DNA from 2 places in the Pseudomonas hygromyciniae genome. Region 2 is predicted to be linked to the other one. Evidence: predicted binding sites of a transcription regulator. Region 2 holds the regulator's gene; the other holds the start of a gene.
The links. The regulator FliA, encoded in region 2, starts transcription of late flagellar genes. The targets are predictions, from matches to a motif close to CTAAAGTTTNNNNNNNNNNNGCCGNTAA.
Positions count from the first base shown of each region.

Region 1 (7,157 bases), 2.6 Mb from region 2:
TCTTGGAGATTTTGCCGTCTTCATCGGCCGCATAACCCTGCAGACGCGAGGTGCCGGTGTTGTTGGTGATGTAGCCGTCCTTGTTCGCCTGGAACGAACCATTACGGGTGTACTCCAGCGAACCGTCGCTGCCCTTCTGTACGAAGAAGCCGCCGCCCTGGATGCCCATGTCCAACACGCCACCGCTACCGTTGACTTCACCCTGGGTGAATTGCTGGGAAACCGCCGCCAGGTTCACGCCGGTACCGATGGTTTTGTTGCCAGTGCCCAGGCGGGACGCCGCGTAAATGTCGCCGAACTCTGCACGGGACGACTTGAAACCGGTGGTCGCGACGTTGGCGATGTTGTTGCCGGTCACGTCCAGTTGTTTGTTGGCCGCATAGAGGCCGCTAAGGCCGATATTAAAAGACATGTTTCTCTCCTCTTGCCGTATTTAGCCGGCTCTATGTACCGATAGTCTGAATTTGCGACAGCTTGATGCTGCCCATGCCGCCAGAAAGATTGAGCAGCATTTCGCCGCCGGTCTGGCTCAAAGTCACGCTGGTGACCGTGGCCGGCAGCGAGGTTTTCAAGGCAACCGGATCACCGGCGTCATTCTTGGTGCTGGCCGCGAAGGTGTAGGTGCCAGAGTCAAGCTGCTCGCCTGCTTCGTTCTTGCCGTCCCAGATAAAGTCCGACTTGCCGGCGCTCTGGGCACCCAGTTCGATGGTCTTGACCAGATTGCCGTCCTTGTCGGTGACCTTGACAGTGACGTTGCCCACCGACGAACCCACGGCGACCGAGCCGGTAAAGCTCTTGCTGGTGTCGACCATGGCCTTGTTGGTTTCGATAATCACCGAGCGCCCCACCAGCGACGAGGCTTGCAGCGCCTGCGACGACTTGTAGTTGCCGGTGATGGTGTTCACCGAGTCGTTCAAGGTGTTGATGCCTTCCAGGCTGCTGAACTGCGCCAGTTGCGCCACGAACGCGCCGTTGTCCTGGGGCGACAGCGGGTTCTGGTTCTTCAACTGAGTGACCAGTAGTTGCAGGAATGCATCCTTGCCCAGGGACTGGTTGCCCGAGGCCGCCTTGGCGGTATCGGCCAGGTTGCCCTGGCTGGACTTGGCATCCTTGACCTTGGAGTCGAACAGACTCTGGATCGTCGATTGACTCGACACATCGTTAGTGACGGACATTCTTTAGCGCCCCTTATCACTGACCGAGGGTCAGGACCTTCTGCATCATGGCTTTGGCGGTGTTCATCATTTCCGCGTTGGTCTGGAACGAACGACTGGCGGAAATCATGTCGGCCATTTCCTCGACCACGTTGACGTTGGGGTAGTACACGTAGCCCTTTTCGTTCGCGGCAGGATGATTGGGTTCGTAGCGCGCATCGAGGTTGCTCTGGTCTTCGACCACACCCAACACCTGGACGCCCTGGCCGGCAGCATCCTGGCTCTGGAACAACGAGTCGCTGCCGCCGTTCTGACCAGCCTGGAACATGGTGGCAAACACCGGGTGCCGTGCGCGGTAGGTCTGGTCGATACTCGACGAGACCGTCTCGGCGTTGGCAATGTTACTGGCGACCGTGTTCAGACGCGTGGTCTGGGCGCTCATGCCACTACCGGCAATATTGAAAACACTGGATAGAGACATGGCTTACTCTCCGCGCAGGGCTGACATCAGCCCTTTGAATTTGCTGTTGAGCAGGGTGAAGCTGGCCTGGAAGTTCACCGAGTTCTCGGCGTAGTTCGATTGTTCCAACTGCGCGTCGACGGTGTTCTGGTCGATCGACGGCTGCATCGGCGTGCGATACATCAGCGACTCATCGCCACTGCTCAGGCCCTGCGCTTCGATATGACGGTTATTGGTCATGTTCAAAGCGAAGGAGCCGTTCTTGGTCTTGTCGCTCTGTGCGGCGAGCACGGCGGCAAAGTCCAGGTCCCGAGCCTTGTAGTTCGGGGTGTCGGCGTTGGCGATGTTGTTAGCCAGGACTTCGGCACGCTGGGCGCGGAAGCCCAGGGCTTGTTCGTGGATACCGAGCGCTTTATCGAAGCTGATGCTCATGGCGGAAACCTTTAGGGGCTGACCTGCTTTTCGTAACAGGGATATAGCAAGCGCCATGCCAGGTTTTTCAGGTCCAATAAATCAAGGGGTTAGGGAGATATTGCCGGTGGCAATGCCGGAAAAGCGGCAAGCGCTTTCCGCGAAACGTCAGGAAAGCGGCAATGGGCAGTTGCCGCTATCCAAGGTGTGACATAAACAAATGTGGGAGGGGGGTTATTTAGCCTGGTAGATAATGCCCGGGCTGCACTGCACCATCTGGTAATGATCCGGCAGGCCATTCAGCGCCTCGGATGCACCGAGAAACAGATAGCCACCGCGCTTGAGCGTGCCGTGGATGCGCAACAGGATGTCCTTCTTCACTTCAGCCGAGAAGTAGATCAGTACGTTGCGGCAAAACACGATATCGAACTTGCCGAGGCTGGCGTAGCTGTCCAGCAGGTTGAACGAGCGGAACTCCACCCGGCTCTTGATCGGCGCCTTGACCGCCCAGCGCCCGGCACCCTTGGGGTCGAAGTAGCGCTGCAAGCGCTCCTGGGACAGACCGCGCCCCAGGGCCAGGCTGTCGTACTCGCCGGTCTTGCAGTTGGTCAGCATGGTGCCGGACAAGTCAGTGGCAACAATTTGCACCCCTGCCTTCAACTGGCCCATGTTGGTCCGCTCGAACTCATCGATGGACATCGACAGCGAATAGGGTTCCTGCCCCGATGAACACGCCGCCGACCAGATGCGCAAGCGCTGGCCTGGACTGGCCTTGATGGCCTCAGGCAGTACCTTGTTCTTGAGCACCTCAAAGGGGTAGGTATCACGAAACCACAGGGTTTCGTTGGTGGTCATGGCATCGACCACCATCTCCTTGAGCCCGCTGCGCGGTTGGCCCTGGATGCGCTGCACCAACTCGCCCAGGGACTTGATGCCCTGCTGTTCCATCAATTTGTTGAGGCGGCTTGATACCAGGTATTGCTTGTTTTCACCGAGCAATATGCCACAGGCTTTTTCCAGGAATACCCGGAACTGTTCGAAATCCAAATTACCCGTAGACAATGAAACCGCCTCTTAACTCGTGTGACCGCCAGGGAGAAAGCCCCTAGCCGTGATCTGCAGATTTGATCCGTTCGACGACCCGGGAAGCCAGGTCATCAGGACGGAATTTGGCCAGGAAGTCATCGGCACCGACCTTCTTGACCATTGCCTGGTTGAATACACCGGACAATGAAGTATGCAGGATGATATGCAATTTTTGCATGCGTGGGTCGTTGCGTATCTCGGCCGTGAGGGTGTAGCCGTCCATTTCCGGCATCTCGATGTCGGAAATCATCATCAAGAACTCTTCTTCCGGCTTCTTGCCTTCGTCCACCAGCTTGCGCAGATAGTCCAGGGCCTGGCGGCCGTCATTGAGAGCCACCACTTCGACACCAACGGTCTGCAGACAACGGGACACCTGCTTGCGTGCCACAGAGGAGTCATCCACCGTCAACACCCGAAGGGACACGGCCTTCTGCTGGGTCTGTTCATCCACCACACCCACCGAAATATGCTCCGAAGTCGGCGCCACCTCCGCGAGGATCTTCTCAACGTCGATGATTTCCACCAACTGGTTATCGACCCGCGTCACTGCCGTGAGGTAGTGATCACGCCCGGTGCCCTTGGGTGGTGGATGGATCTCTTCCCAGTTCATGTTGACGATACGTTCCACCGAGCGCACCAGGAAACCCTGGGTCTTGGTGTTGTACTCGGTGATGATCACAAACGGGCTCTCGCGATCCTGCAAACCAGCAGAACCGGTGGCCATCGCCAGGTCAAGAATCGGAATCGTCGAGCCACGGATGTTGGCCACGCCACACACCACCGGGTTGGACTTGGGCATTATGGTGAGCTTGGGACATTGCAGCACCTCCCGCACCTTGAAGACGTTGATGCCATATAGCTGCTTGCCATCGAGTCGAAACAGCAACAACTCCAGGCGATTCTGCCCTACCAGCTGTGTGCGCTGGTTCACTGAATCCATTACACCCGCCATGCCCAGACTCCTACGCTACAAAACTTACGGGTACGACGCGTACCCAACACGAAACGGCACGCGCTTTGCTTTTTATTGGCCATGGACATCAAAACGACAGTTTCCCGACGCCTTCGCTCGCCACAGTACCGCAGATTGCTCTGCGCCTGGATGGCGTTGCTTGCCTTGGGCGCAGGCCACCAGGCCCGTGCCGACAACGTCACCTTGCCTGATCTGCTTATCGGCGTCACTCAAGGCTTTCTTGAGTTCACTGTAGAAGATTATCTGGCAACCACCCAGACACCGGGCCGTTATGAAATCCAGGTCAACCAGTTGGACCCGCGTTTGCGCATGCCCATGTGTGACAAGGAATTGACAGGTTCCCTGGAAAGCCCCGCCCAGCCCATCGGCCGCGTGACCGTGCGCGTGCGCTGCGACGGCAGCTCGCCCTGGACCGTGTTCGTGCCGGCCCAGGTCCGCTTGTTTCGCGACGTAGTGACCGTCACTCGCCCGCTCAAGCGTACCGGCATCATCGGCTTTGAAGACGTTGCGCTGCGTGAACGGGACATCAGCCAGATTAGTCAGGGCTACCTCACCTCCGTGGACCAGGCCGTCGGGCAGAAACTGACCCGACCAATGGTCACCGACCAGGTCATTACCCTGGTTCACCTGGAACAGGCAGAAGTGGTGCGCAAGGGCGACCATGTGGTGATATCCGCCAGCAGCGGCGGCCTGAACGTGAAAATGCCGGGGGAAGCCCTGGCCAACGGCGGGATGAGCGAACAGATTCGCGTGAAGAACCTCAACTCCAAGCGTGTGATCAAGGCCCGGGTGACAGCCCCAGGCCAGGTGGAGGTGGCTTTATAGATCACTGGCGTGGGAGGCTGGCTTTTCCTACACTGTGCCCATGATCTCGCTGTGCACAGGTTTATTGTCGATCGAGCCTAAAGTTTGTCCGGGTATGGCCGAAAACATGGCAAGCGTCCAAATACCCAGAGGTTTTTTAACATGGTCATTGATTTCAGCCGATTGAACAGCGCCCAGGCGACGCCCGGCGGCACGCGTACCAACGCGGCCAAGGACAGCGTTGAAGCCAAGGCCCCGGCACTGCCCGCCAAGGCAGAACAAACCGCTTCGACCCAAAGTGGCGAATCGGTGCATTTGAGCAACGAGGCTCAACAGTTGCAGAAGATCACGGACTCGCTGCGCGATCAGCCGGTTGTCAATAAAGCCCGCGTGGCCGAGTTGAAACAGGCGATTGCCGATGGCAGCTATCAGATCGACAACGACCGTTTAGCCGGCAAAATCATCAAAGCCGAGCGCTAGGCAAAGGCCTGCGCCAGGCTTTTGGACGCTTAAACCCCAAGGCCAGCCATGCACGACGAAAATCTGCTGCAACTGATCAATGAAGACCTGGCTCCCGCGCAACACCTGCTGGAGCTGCTTCAAGAAGAATTCGTGGCCCTCTATGGCCGCGATATGCGCCTGCTGGAAGATATCCTGGCACGCAAGCAATCGCTGATCATCCTGCTCGAACAACACGGCCAGAAACGCAGCCAGATCCTGCTCAGCCTGGGCCTGCCCGCTGACCACAGCGGCCTGGAACAGCTGGCCAGCCATTCGTCGGTCGGCGACCAGTTGCTGGCCCAGAGCGCAGCACTCAATCAGTTGTTGATCAACTGCCAAGAGGCCAATGTACTCAATGGCCAGTCGATCCAACTGCAGCAAGCCACCACCGCCAACCAGTTGCGCATCCTGCATGGTGGCGAACCTCCAGCGCTGTATAACGCCCAAGGCTCTACCTCACGGCTGGTCAAGCCCAGCACCCTCAGCCAAGCCTGACGCCGGTTTATCGCGTGCCCTATCAAGGCACGCCACATGCTGGCAAAATGCCGGTTCTTGCGTGTAGTCGTATTTTGTCTGGAGATGGAAGAACCGTGTTCAACACCCTTAGCGCGGAAGATGCTCCGCAGCCACCCAAGGTCCTCACCACCCCTCTGGAAATTGCCAGCACCCTGCGGCTGCTGCAAGAGAGCCACGACCCGCTGATCATCACCTTCCACGAACGCAACCAGCGCTTCCAGAGCTACCTGGTGGAGGTCGACAAGGACAGCAAGACCCTGAGCCTGGACGAAATGATCCCGCCCGAAGGTGAACGCTACCTGGAGAATGGCGAAGCGTTTCGTATCGAAGGCTTTCATGAGGGCGTGCGCGTGGCCTGGGAGAGCAATGGCACCCTGACCATTGGCGCAAAGGACGGCCACCGTATCTACAAGGGCAGCCTGCCGGAAGAAGTGGTCTACCATCAGCGGCGCAATGCCTTTCGTGCGGCATTGAAGCTGGCGCAACTGGTAAATATCGAATTGGGCGGCGAGAAACTCAAGTCGCCCCTCAGCGGCAAGTTGCTGGATATCTCCGCCACCGGCTGCAAGCTACGCTTTGAAGGTGACATCTCCGAGCGCCTGCAACTGGGCCAGGTCTACGACCGCTTTATCGCCGCCCTGCCCTTTGGCAGCATGACCACGGCGGTGGAGTTGCGTTACCTGCACTTTGAAGAAAGGATCAACACCACCTTTGCCGGCGTGCGCTTCCACAACATGAGCGGTCTGGTGCAGCGCCAGGTCGAGCGTTTTGTCTACCAACTGCAGCGCGAGGCGCGACGGTTCGATAAAGACGACGACATGTAAACGTCGAACCATAGGCATAAAAAACGGGCAGCTCCTTTGGGAACTGCCCGTTTTTTATGCTTCAGGGACGGGCCCGACTCAGGTCATGCGGGTGATCATCCGGATCGGGATGCTGCGGCGGCTCAGGCTCGGGTTGCGGCGCAACTTCAGGCTCTGCCTCGGGCTCAGGCTCAGGCACGGCGGTTTGCATCTGGTCCTGTACCACCTGTTCATCGACACGCGGGTCGAGGGCGGCCACCAATGGCGAGCTGGACATGCTGTCGGGCATCGCCACGTGATGCAGCGGCGCGTCGTCCACCTGATGCAGGTTGGTCACAGCCTTGGGTCGAATGCGCCAGACCAGGATCAACGCGCACAAGCTAAAGAACGCATAGAGCATCTGGTTGCCAAACAGCTTCATGACCACACCCGCCAGCAACGGCCCGATA
Region 1 is NZ_CP070506.1:4,336,358-4,343,514, forward strand. It holds gene flgE (flagellar hook protein FlgE) at 1-412, opposite strand, end outside; gene flgD (flagellar hook assembly protein FlgD) at 444-1,175, opposite strand; gene flgC (flagellar basal body rod protein FlgC) at 1,192-1,635, opposite strand; gene flgB (flagellar basal body rod protein FlgB) at 1,639-2,046, opposite strand; gene cheR (protein-glutamate O-methyltransferase CheR) at 2,260-3,087, opposite strand; gene JTY93_RS19365 (chemotaxis protein CheV) at 3,131-4,063, opposite strand; gene flgA (flagellar basal body P-ring formation chaperone FlgA) at 4,145-4,909, shown strand; gene flgM (flagellar biosynthesis anti-sigma factor FlgM) at 5,051-5,368, shown strand; gene JTY93_RS19380 (flagellar protein FlgN) at 5,417-5,884, shown strand; gene JTY93_RS19385 (flagellar brake protein) at 5,980-6,729, shown strand; gene JTY93_RS19390 (MFS transporter) at 6,791-7,157, opposite strand, start outside.
Region 1: flgM (flagellar biosynthesis anti-sigma factor FlgM) is a predicted target of FliA. The motif match lies at 4,987-5,014, and genes of this name have one in related genera.

Region 2 (7,157 bases):
GCAGAGGGCCAAAAGGTCGAGTTTGATATCGTCGAAGACCCAAAAGGCAAGCAGGCAGTAAACGTCAGGCCGCTCTAGCCAGCCCTGCGGCGTACCACCGGTAAGTCCTCAAGCAAAAGTTGGAAGGCTTCTTGCAACAGCGCCTGCAAGTCGCCTTCTGGCGTCAAAGTTTTGCTTCAAGGGACACGAGGAATACCGGTGGATCGCTCTAATATGTTCAGCACAGCCCGTGGCACCCTGACAGACCTCTCGCGAGGCAATCTGGGTGTGCCGTTGTTGCTGCTGGTGATGCTGGCAATGATGATGTTGCCGATACCGCCGTTCTTGCTGGACGTGTTCTTCACCTTCAACATTGCCCTGTCGATCGTCGTGCTGCTGGTCTGCGTCTACGCGCTGCGGCCTTTGGATTTCGCGGTATTCCCGACCATTTTGCTGGTTGCCACGCTGCTGCGCCTGGCCCTTAACGTGGCCTCCACGCGGGTGGTCATGCTGCACGGCCAGGACGGTCACGCCTCGGCGGGCAAGGTGATCCAGGCCTTTGGCGAGGTGGTGATTGGTGGTAACTATGTGGTCGGTGTCGTGGTGTTTGCGATCCTGATGATCATCAACTTCGTGGTGGTGACCAAAGGTGCCGGGCGGATCTCCGAGGTGAGTGCGCGTTTCACCCTCGACGCCATGCCTGGCAAGCAAATGGCGATCGACGCCGACCTCAACGCCGGCCTGATCGACCAGAACCAGGCCAAGTCCCGCCGTTCTGAAGTGGCCCAGGAAGCCGAGTTCTATGGCTCCATGGACGGTGCGAGCAAGTTCGTGCGCGGCGACGCCATCGCCGGCCTGCTGATCCTGTTTATCAACCTGATCGGCGGCATGGCGGTCGGGATCTTCCAGCACGGCATGACCTTCGGTGATGCGGGCAGGGTTTACGCCTTGCTGACCATTGGTGACGGTTTGGTGGCGCAATTGCCATCACTGTTGTTATCCACAGCTGCGGCGATCATGGTGACCCGTGCGTCCGGCTCCGAAGACATGGGCAAACAGATCAACCGCCAGATGTTCGCCTCGCCCAAGGCCCTGGCCGTGGCGGCCGGCATCATGGCGATCATGGGCATCGTGCCGGGCATGCCGCACTTCTCTTTTCTGAGCATGGCCGCCCTGGCCGCCGGCGGTGCGTACCTGTTCTGGAAGAAGCAGAACACGGTCAAGGTCCAGGCCTTGAAAGAGGTGGAACGCCAGCAGGACCTGTTGCCATCGCCGGCCCGTGCCCAGGAAACCAAGGAGTTGGGCTGGGATGACGTGACGCCCATCGACATGATCGGCCTCGAAGTCGGTTACCGCCTGATCCCCTTGGTGGATCGCAACCAGGGCGGCCAGTTACTGGCGCGGATCAAGGGTGTGCGCAAGAAGTTGTCCCAGGACCTGGGCTTTTTGATGCCCACCGTCCACATCCGCGACAACCTCGACCTGGCCCCCAGTGCCTACCGCCTGACGCTGATGGGTGTGACCCTGGCCGAAGCCGAGATCTACCCCGACCGCGAGTTGGCGATCAACCCCGGGCAGGTATTCGGCACCCTGAGCGGCATAACCGCCAAAGATCCGGCTTTTGGCCTGGAAGCGGTGTGGATCGAAGTCAGCCAGCGGAGCCAGGCGCAGTCCCTGGGTTACACCGTGGTTGACGCCAGCACCGTGGTTGCCACGCACCTCAACCAGATTTTGTACAAGCACTCCCACGAGCTGATTGGCCACGAAGAAGTCCAGCAACTCATGCAATTGCTGGCCAAAGCCTCGCCAAAGCTGGCCGAAGAGCTGGTGCCAGGGGTGTTGTCGCTGTCGCAGCTGCTCAAGGTGCTGCAGGCGCTACTGGCCGAACAGGTGCCGGTGCGGGACATTCGCAGCATTGCCGAGGCTATCGCCAACAATGCCGCCAAGAGTCAAGATACTGCCGCGCTGGTGGCAGCGGTGCGCGTCGGATTGTCGCGTGCCATCGTCCAAAGCATTGTAGGGCTTGACTCTGAGCTGCCTGTGATCACCTTGGAACCAAGGTTGGAACAAATATTGCTCAATAGTATCCAGAAGGCAGGACAGGGCCAGGAAGAGGGCGTTCTGCTGGAACCAAGCATGGCTGAAAAGCTGCAGCGTTCGTTGATCGACGCCGCACAGCGCCAGGAAATGCAGGGCCAACCGGTGATTCTGCTGGTGGCAGGCCCCGTCCGGGCGATGTTGTCGCGGTTTGGACGCTTGGCAGTACCAAATTTGCACGTTTTGGCTTACCAGGAAATTCCTGACAATAAGCAAGTGACTATCGTCGCGACAGTAGGGCCCAACGGCTGAGGTAGTGGGTTATGCAAGTAAAGCGTTTTTTCGCCGCCGATATGCGTCAGGCCATGAAGCTGGTTCGTGATGAACTGGGCGCCGACGCGGCTATTATCGGTAACCGCCGCATTGCCGGCGGTGTCGAGCTGACGGCTGCCCTGGATTACAAACCCCAGGCCCTGGCGCCGCGCGTGCCGAACATGGAACTCGAAGACGAGTTGCGCAAGACCGCCTCGCGCATTGTCTCGGCCCAGGCCGAGCTGAGCATGCGTGGCGACAGCGATGCGACCACCAATCGCCAATTGTTTGCCGGCCTGCCGCTGACTGCGGCCGAGCCACTGGTAGAACCGACTTTCGTCGAGCCGCCACGTCCCGCCGCGCCAGCACCGGCCGCTGCGGTCGACCAGCGCGTGTTCGACTCGATGCGCTTTGAACTCAATGGCCTGCGCGAACTGCTGGAAGTGCAGTTGGGCTCGCTGGCCTGGAACCAGTTGCAAGGCAGCAAGCCGCAACAGGCCAATCTCTGGCGTCGTCTGCAACGCATCGGCTTGTCCGGCCCGTTGTCGCGCGACCTGCTGGAGCTGACCACCGGCATTGAAGAGCCTCGCCAAGCCTGGCGCATGTTGCTGGCCCACCTGGCGCGGATGATCCAGACCCCGGAAATCGAACCCCTTGAAGAAGGTGGCGTGATTGCCATGGTCGGCCCTGCCGGCATGGGCAAGACCACCACCCTGGCCAAGCTGGCCGCCCGTTATGTACTCAAGTACGGCGCCCACAATATTGCGCTGGTGAGCATGGACAGCTACCGCATCGGTGCCCAGGAACAGCTCAAGACGTTGGGCCGCATCCTCAATGTACCGGTGACCCATGTCGACCCGGGCCAATCCCTGGCCAACGCCCTCGACCCGCTGCTGCGCAAGCGCGTGGTGCTGATCGATACCGCCGGCCTGCAAGCCAGCGATCCGGCGTTGCGCATGCAGCTGGAAAGCCTGGCCGGGCGCGGGATCAAGTCGAAAAATTACCTGGTACTTGCAACAACCAGCCAAAAACAGGTTCTGACTGCTGCGTACCACAGCTACAAGCGTTGCGGGCTGGCCGGTTGCATCCTGACTAAGCTGGATGAAACCGCAAGCCTTGGCGAAGTGTTGAGCCTTGCCATCAGCCATGAATTACCGGTCGCCTACCTGACCGACGGGCCGCGGATCCCGGATGACTTGCATCTGCCGCGCCGTCATCAGTTGGTCAGCCGTGCAGTCAGTGTGCAAATGCAGGATGAACCCAGTGAAGAGGCTATGGCGGATATGTTCGCCGACCTCTATCACAACCCAGCCAAGCGGGTCGGCTGAAGGCAACATGAAACACAGTGCAATGTACCTACATCGATGGTCTGCTACCGCGGCCACCCTATGTAGCCTGCGGCTAAGCAAGACAAGGTAAAGAAAGAACATGGGCAGCATGCATCCCGTACAGGTGATCGCGGTGACCGGCGGCAAAGGTGGCGTCGGGAAAACTAACGTGTCAGTGAATTTGTCCCTGGCCCTGGCAGAGCTTGGCCGCCGCGTCATGCTGCTGGATGCCGACCTGGGCCTGGCGAACGTTGACGTTCTGCTGGGACTGACGCCCAAACACACCCTGGCCGATGTCATAGAGGGCCGCTGTGAGCTGCGCGATGTGCTGTTGCAGGGGCCAGGGGGGATTCGTATCGTCCCGGCCGCCTCCGGCACCCAGAGCATGGTGCATCTGAGCCCGGCGCAGCATGCCGGCCTGATCCAGGCCTTCAGTGATATCGGCGACAACCTCGACGTGCTGGTGATCGACACCGCTGCCGGGATTGGCGAGTCGGTAGTCAGCTTCGTGCGCGCCGCCCAAGAAGTGTTGCTGGTGGTCTGCGACGAACCCACCTCGATCACCGACGCTTACGCCCTGATCAAACTGCTCAACCGTGACTACGGCATGAACCGCTTCCGTGTGCTGGCCAACATGGCCCAGAGCCCACAAGAAGGGCGCAACCTGTTCGCCAAGTTGACCAAGGTCACGGATCGCTTCCTCGATGTCGCCTTACAATACGTCGGCGCAGTTCCCTATGACGAGTGTGTGCGCAAGGCTGTGCAAAAGCAGCGTGCAGTCTACGAAGCGTTCCCTCGTTCGAAATGCTCGTTGGCGTTCAAGGCAATTGCTCAGAAGGTCGATACCTGGCCACTGCCCGCCAATCCCCGGGGGCATCTGGAGTTTTTCGTCGAGCGATTGGTGCATCAGACGAGTGCAGGACCGGTGCTATGACAGCCAGCGGCTACAACCTTTACAAAAAATCAGCGCGTGACAGCCAGGGCGAATTGATCGAGCGCTATGCGCCTCTGGTCAAGCGCATTGCCTACCACCTGCTGGCACGCCTGCCCGCCAGTGTCCAGGTCGAAGACCTGATCCAGGCCGGGATGATCGGCTTGCTCGAAGTGTCGACCAAGTACGACGCGAGCAAGGGGGCGAGTTTCGAGACGTATGCGGGTATCCGTATCCGTGGCGCGATGCTCGATGAAGTGCGTAAAGGTGATTGGGCGCCGCGTTCGGTCCACCGCAATACCCGGATGGTGAGTGACGCAATTCGCTCAATTGAAGCAAAAACCGGTCGCGACGCTAAAGATCACGAAGTTGCGGCCGAACTCCAATTGAGTCTCGACGATTACTACGGGATTTTGAACGATACCTTGGGCAGCCGCCTGTTCAGTTTCGACGACCTGCTACAGGACGGCGAACATGAAGGGCTGCACGAGGACGGCGCGAGCGCTCACCAGGAGCCTTCACGCGACCTGGAAGATGAACGCTTCCAGGGCGCCCTGGCGGACGCGATTGCCAATCTGCCGGAGCGTGAGCGGCTGGTGTTGGCGCTGTACTACGACGAAGAGCTGAACCTCAAGGAAATCGGTGAGGTCCTGGGGGTCAGCGAATCGCGGGTCAGCCAGCTACATAGCCAATGCGCGGCCCGCTTGCGGGGGCGTTTGGGAGAGTGGCGAGCGCGCTGACAGGCAGTGTGGGGACACTGTGAACGATAACCGCCAGGGCGCGAGCCGGGCGGGAGCGGCTCGTGGAGTGCCCTAGCAGTCCTTTTTGTGTAATGCCTGTTGAATGATATGGCGCGCCCAGGTGCTGGACGCGTTTAAGACTGCTTGGAGGTCGAATTGGACAAGAACATGAAAATCCTCATCGTTGATGACTTCTCAACGATGCGGCGGATCATAAAAAACCTGTTGCGTGACCTTGGGTTCACTAACACGGTCGAGGCGGATGACGGCATTACTGCGATTCCGATCCTCAACAGCGGGAGCATCGACTTTCTGGTAACTGACTGGAACATGCCTGGCATGACCGGCATTGATCTACTGCGCCACGTGCGCGCGGATGAAAAACTGCGCAGCCTGCCTGTGCTGATGGTGACCGCTGAAGCCAAGCGTGAACAGATCATCGAAGCCGCCCAGGCGGGGGTCAACGGCTACGTGGTCAAGCCATTCACTGCACTGGCCTTGAAAGAGAAGATTGAAAAAATCTTCGAACGCATCGGTCATTGATGCTGCCACGGGGGAGCTATGGAGCATAAAGAATCATCGCAGGCCGACTTTGAGTCGACCCTGAAAAAACATGCTCACCAACTCGTCGAAAGCCTGGAAAAAGGCCAGTTCGGCGACGCAGTGCAGTTGATCCATGAGCTCAACCAGACCCGCGACCGCGGCCTGTACCAGGAAGTGGGCAAGCTCACCCGTGAGTTGCACAGTGCGATCGTCAATTTCCAGATCGACCCGCACATGCCCCAGGCCGAGGAAATCTCGCAGATCACTGATGCCACCGAACGCTTGTCCTATGTGGTCAGGCTGACTGAGGCGGCAGCCAATCGCACCATGGACCTGGTGGAAAACGCCACGCCCCTGGTCAACGGCATGGCCAATGAGGCCAAGGCGTTGAGCGCTGACTGGGGGCGTTTCATGCGCCGCGAAGTCGGTGCTGAAGAATTTCGTGAGCTGGCGCGTCGGGTCGAAGGTTTTCTGTCACGCAGCGAGCAGGAAAACCGCACGGTTTCCAGCAACCTCAATGACATCCTGCTGGCCCAGGATTACCAGGACCTCACCGGTCAGGTGATCAAGCGCGTGACCCTGTTGGTCACCGAAGTGGAAAGCAACCTGCTCAAACTGGTGCTGATGGCTGGCCAAGTCGACCGTTTTGCCGGCATTGAACATGACCGCGAAGCGATCCTCTCGGAAAAAGATCCACAAAAACACCTCGCCAAGGGTGAAGGTCCGCAGATTCATGCCGATAAACGTGAAGACGTTATGTCAGGTCAAGATGACGTAGACGATTTGCTGTCCAGTTTAGGCTTCTAAGGAGCACGCAATATGAGCTTCGGCGCCGATGAAGAAATCCTTCAGGATTTCCTTGTAGAGGCCGGCGAAATTCTAGAGCAGTTGTCCGAGCAACTGGTCGAGCTGGAAAGCCGACCGGATGATGCGAACCTGCTCAATGCAATTTTTCGCGGTTTTCACACTGTAAAAGGGGGCGCCGGCTTCCTCCAGCTCCATGAGCTGGTGGAGTGCTGCCACATCGCCGAAAACGTGTTCGACATCCTGCGCAAGGGTGAGCGGCACGTTGATTCGGAATTGATGGACGTGATCCTCGAAGCCCTGGACGCGGTCAATGGCATGTTCAACGAAGTGCGTGAACGCGCTCCGATTACTGCCGCCACCCCGCAACTGCTGGCCGCCCTGGCGCGCCTGGCAGAACCTGCCGCATTGGTCGCCGCCCCGGTGGTTGAAGCCGCACCTGAACCGGTGGCCGAACCCGACGTCACCGACAGCGAATTCGAA
Region 2 is NZ_CP070506.1:1,735,840-1,742,996, forward strand. It holds gene JTY93_RS07650 (cold-shock protein) at 1-78, shown strand, start outside; gene flhA (flagellar biosynthesis protein FlhA) at 214-2,328, shown strand; gene flhF (flagellar biosynthesis GTPase FlhF) at 2,340-3,656, shown strand; gene fleN (MinD/ParA family protein) at 3,757-4,590, shown strand; gene fliA (RNA polymerase sigma factor FliA) at 4,587-5,327, shown strand; gene JTY93_RS07675 (chemotaxis response regulator CheY) at 5,496-5,870, shown strand; gene JTY93_RS07680 (protein phosphatase CheZ) at 5,889-6,677, shown strand; gene JTY93_RS07685 (chemotaxis protein CheA) at 6,690-7,157, shown strand, end outside.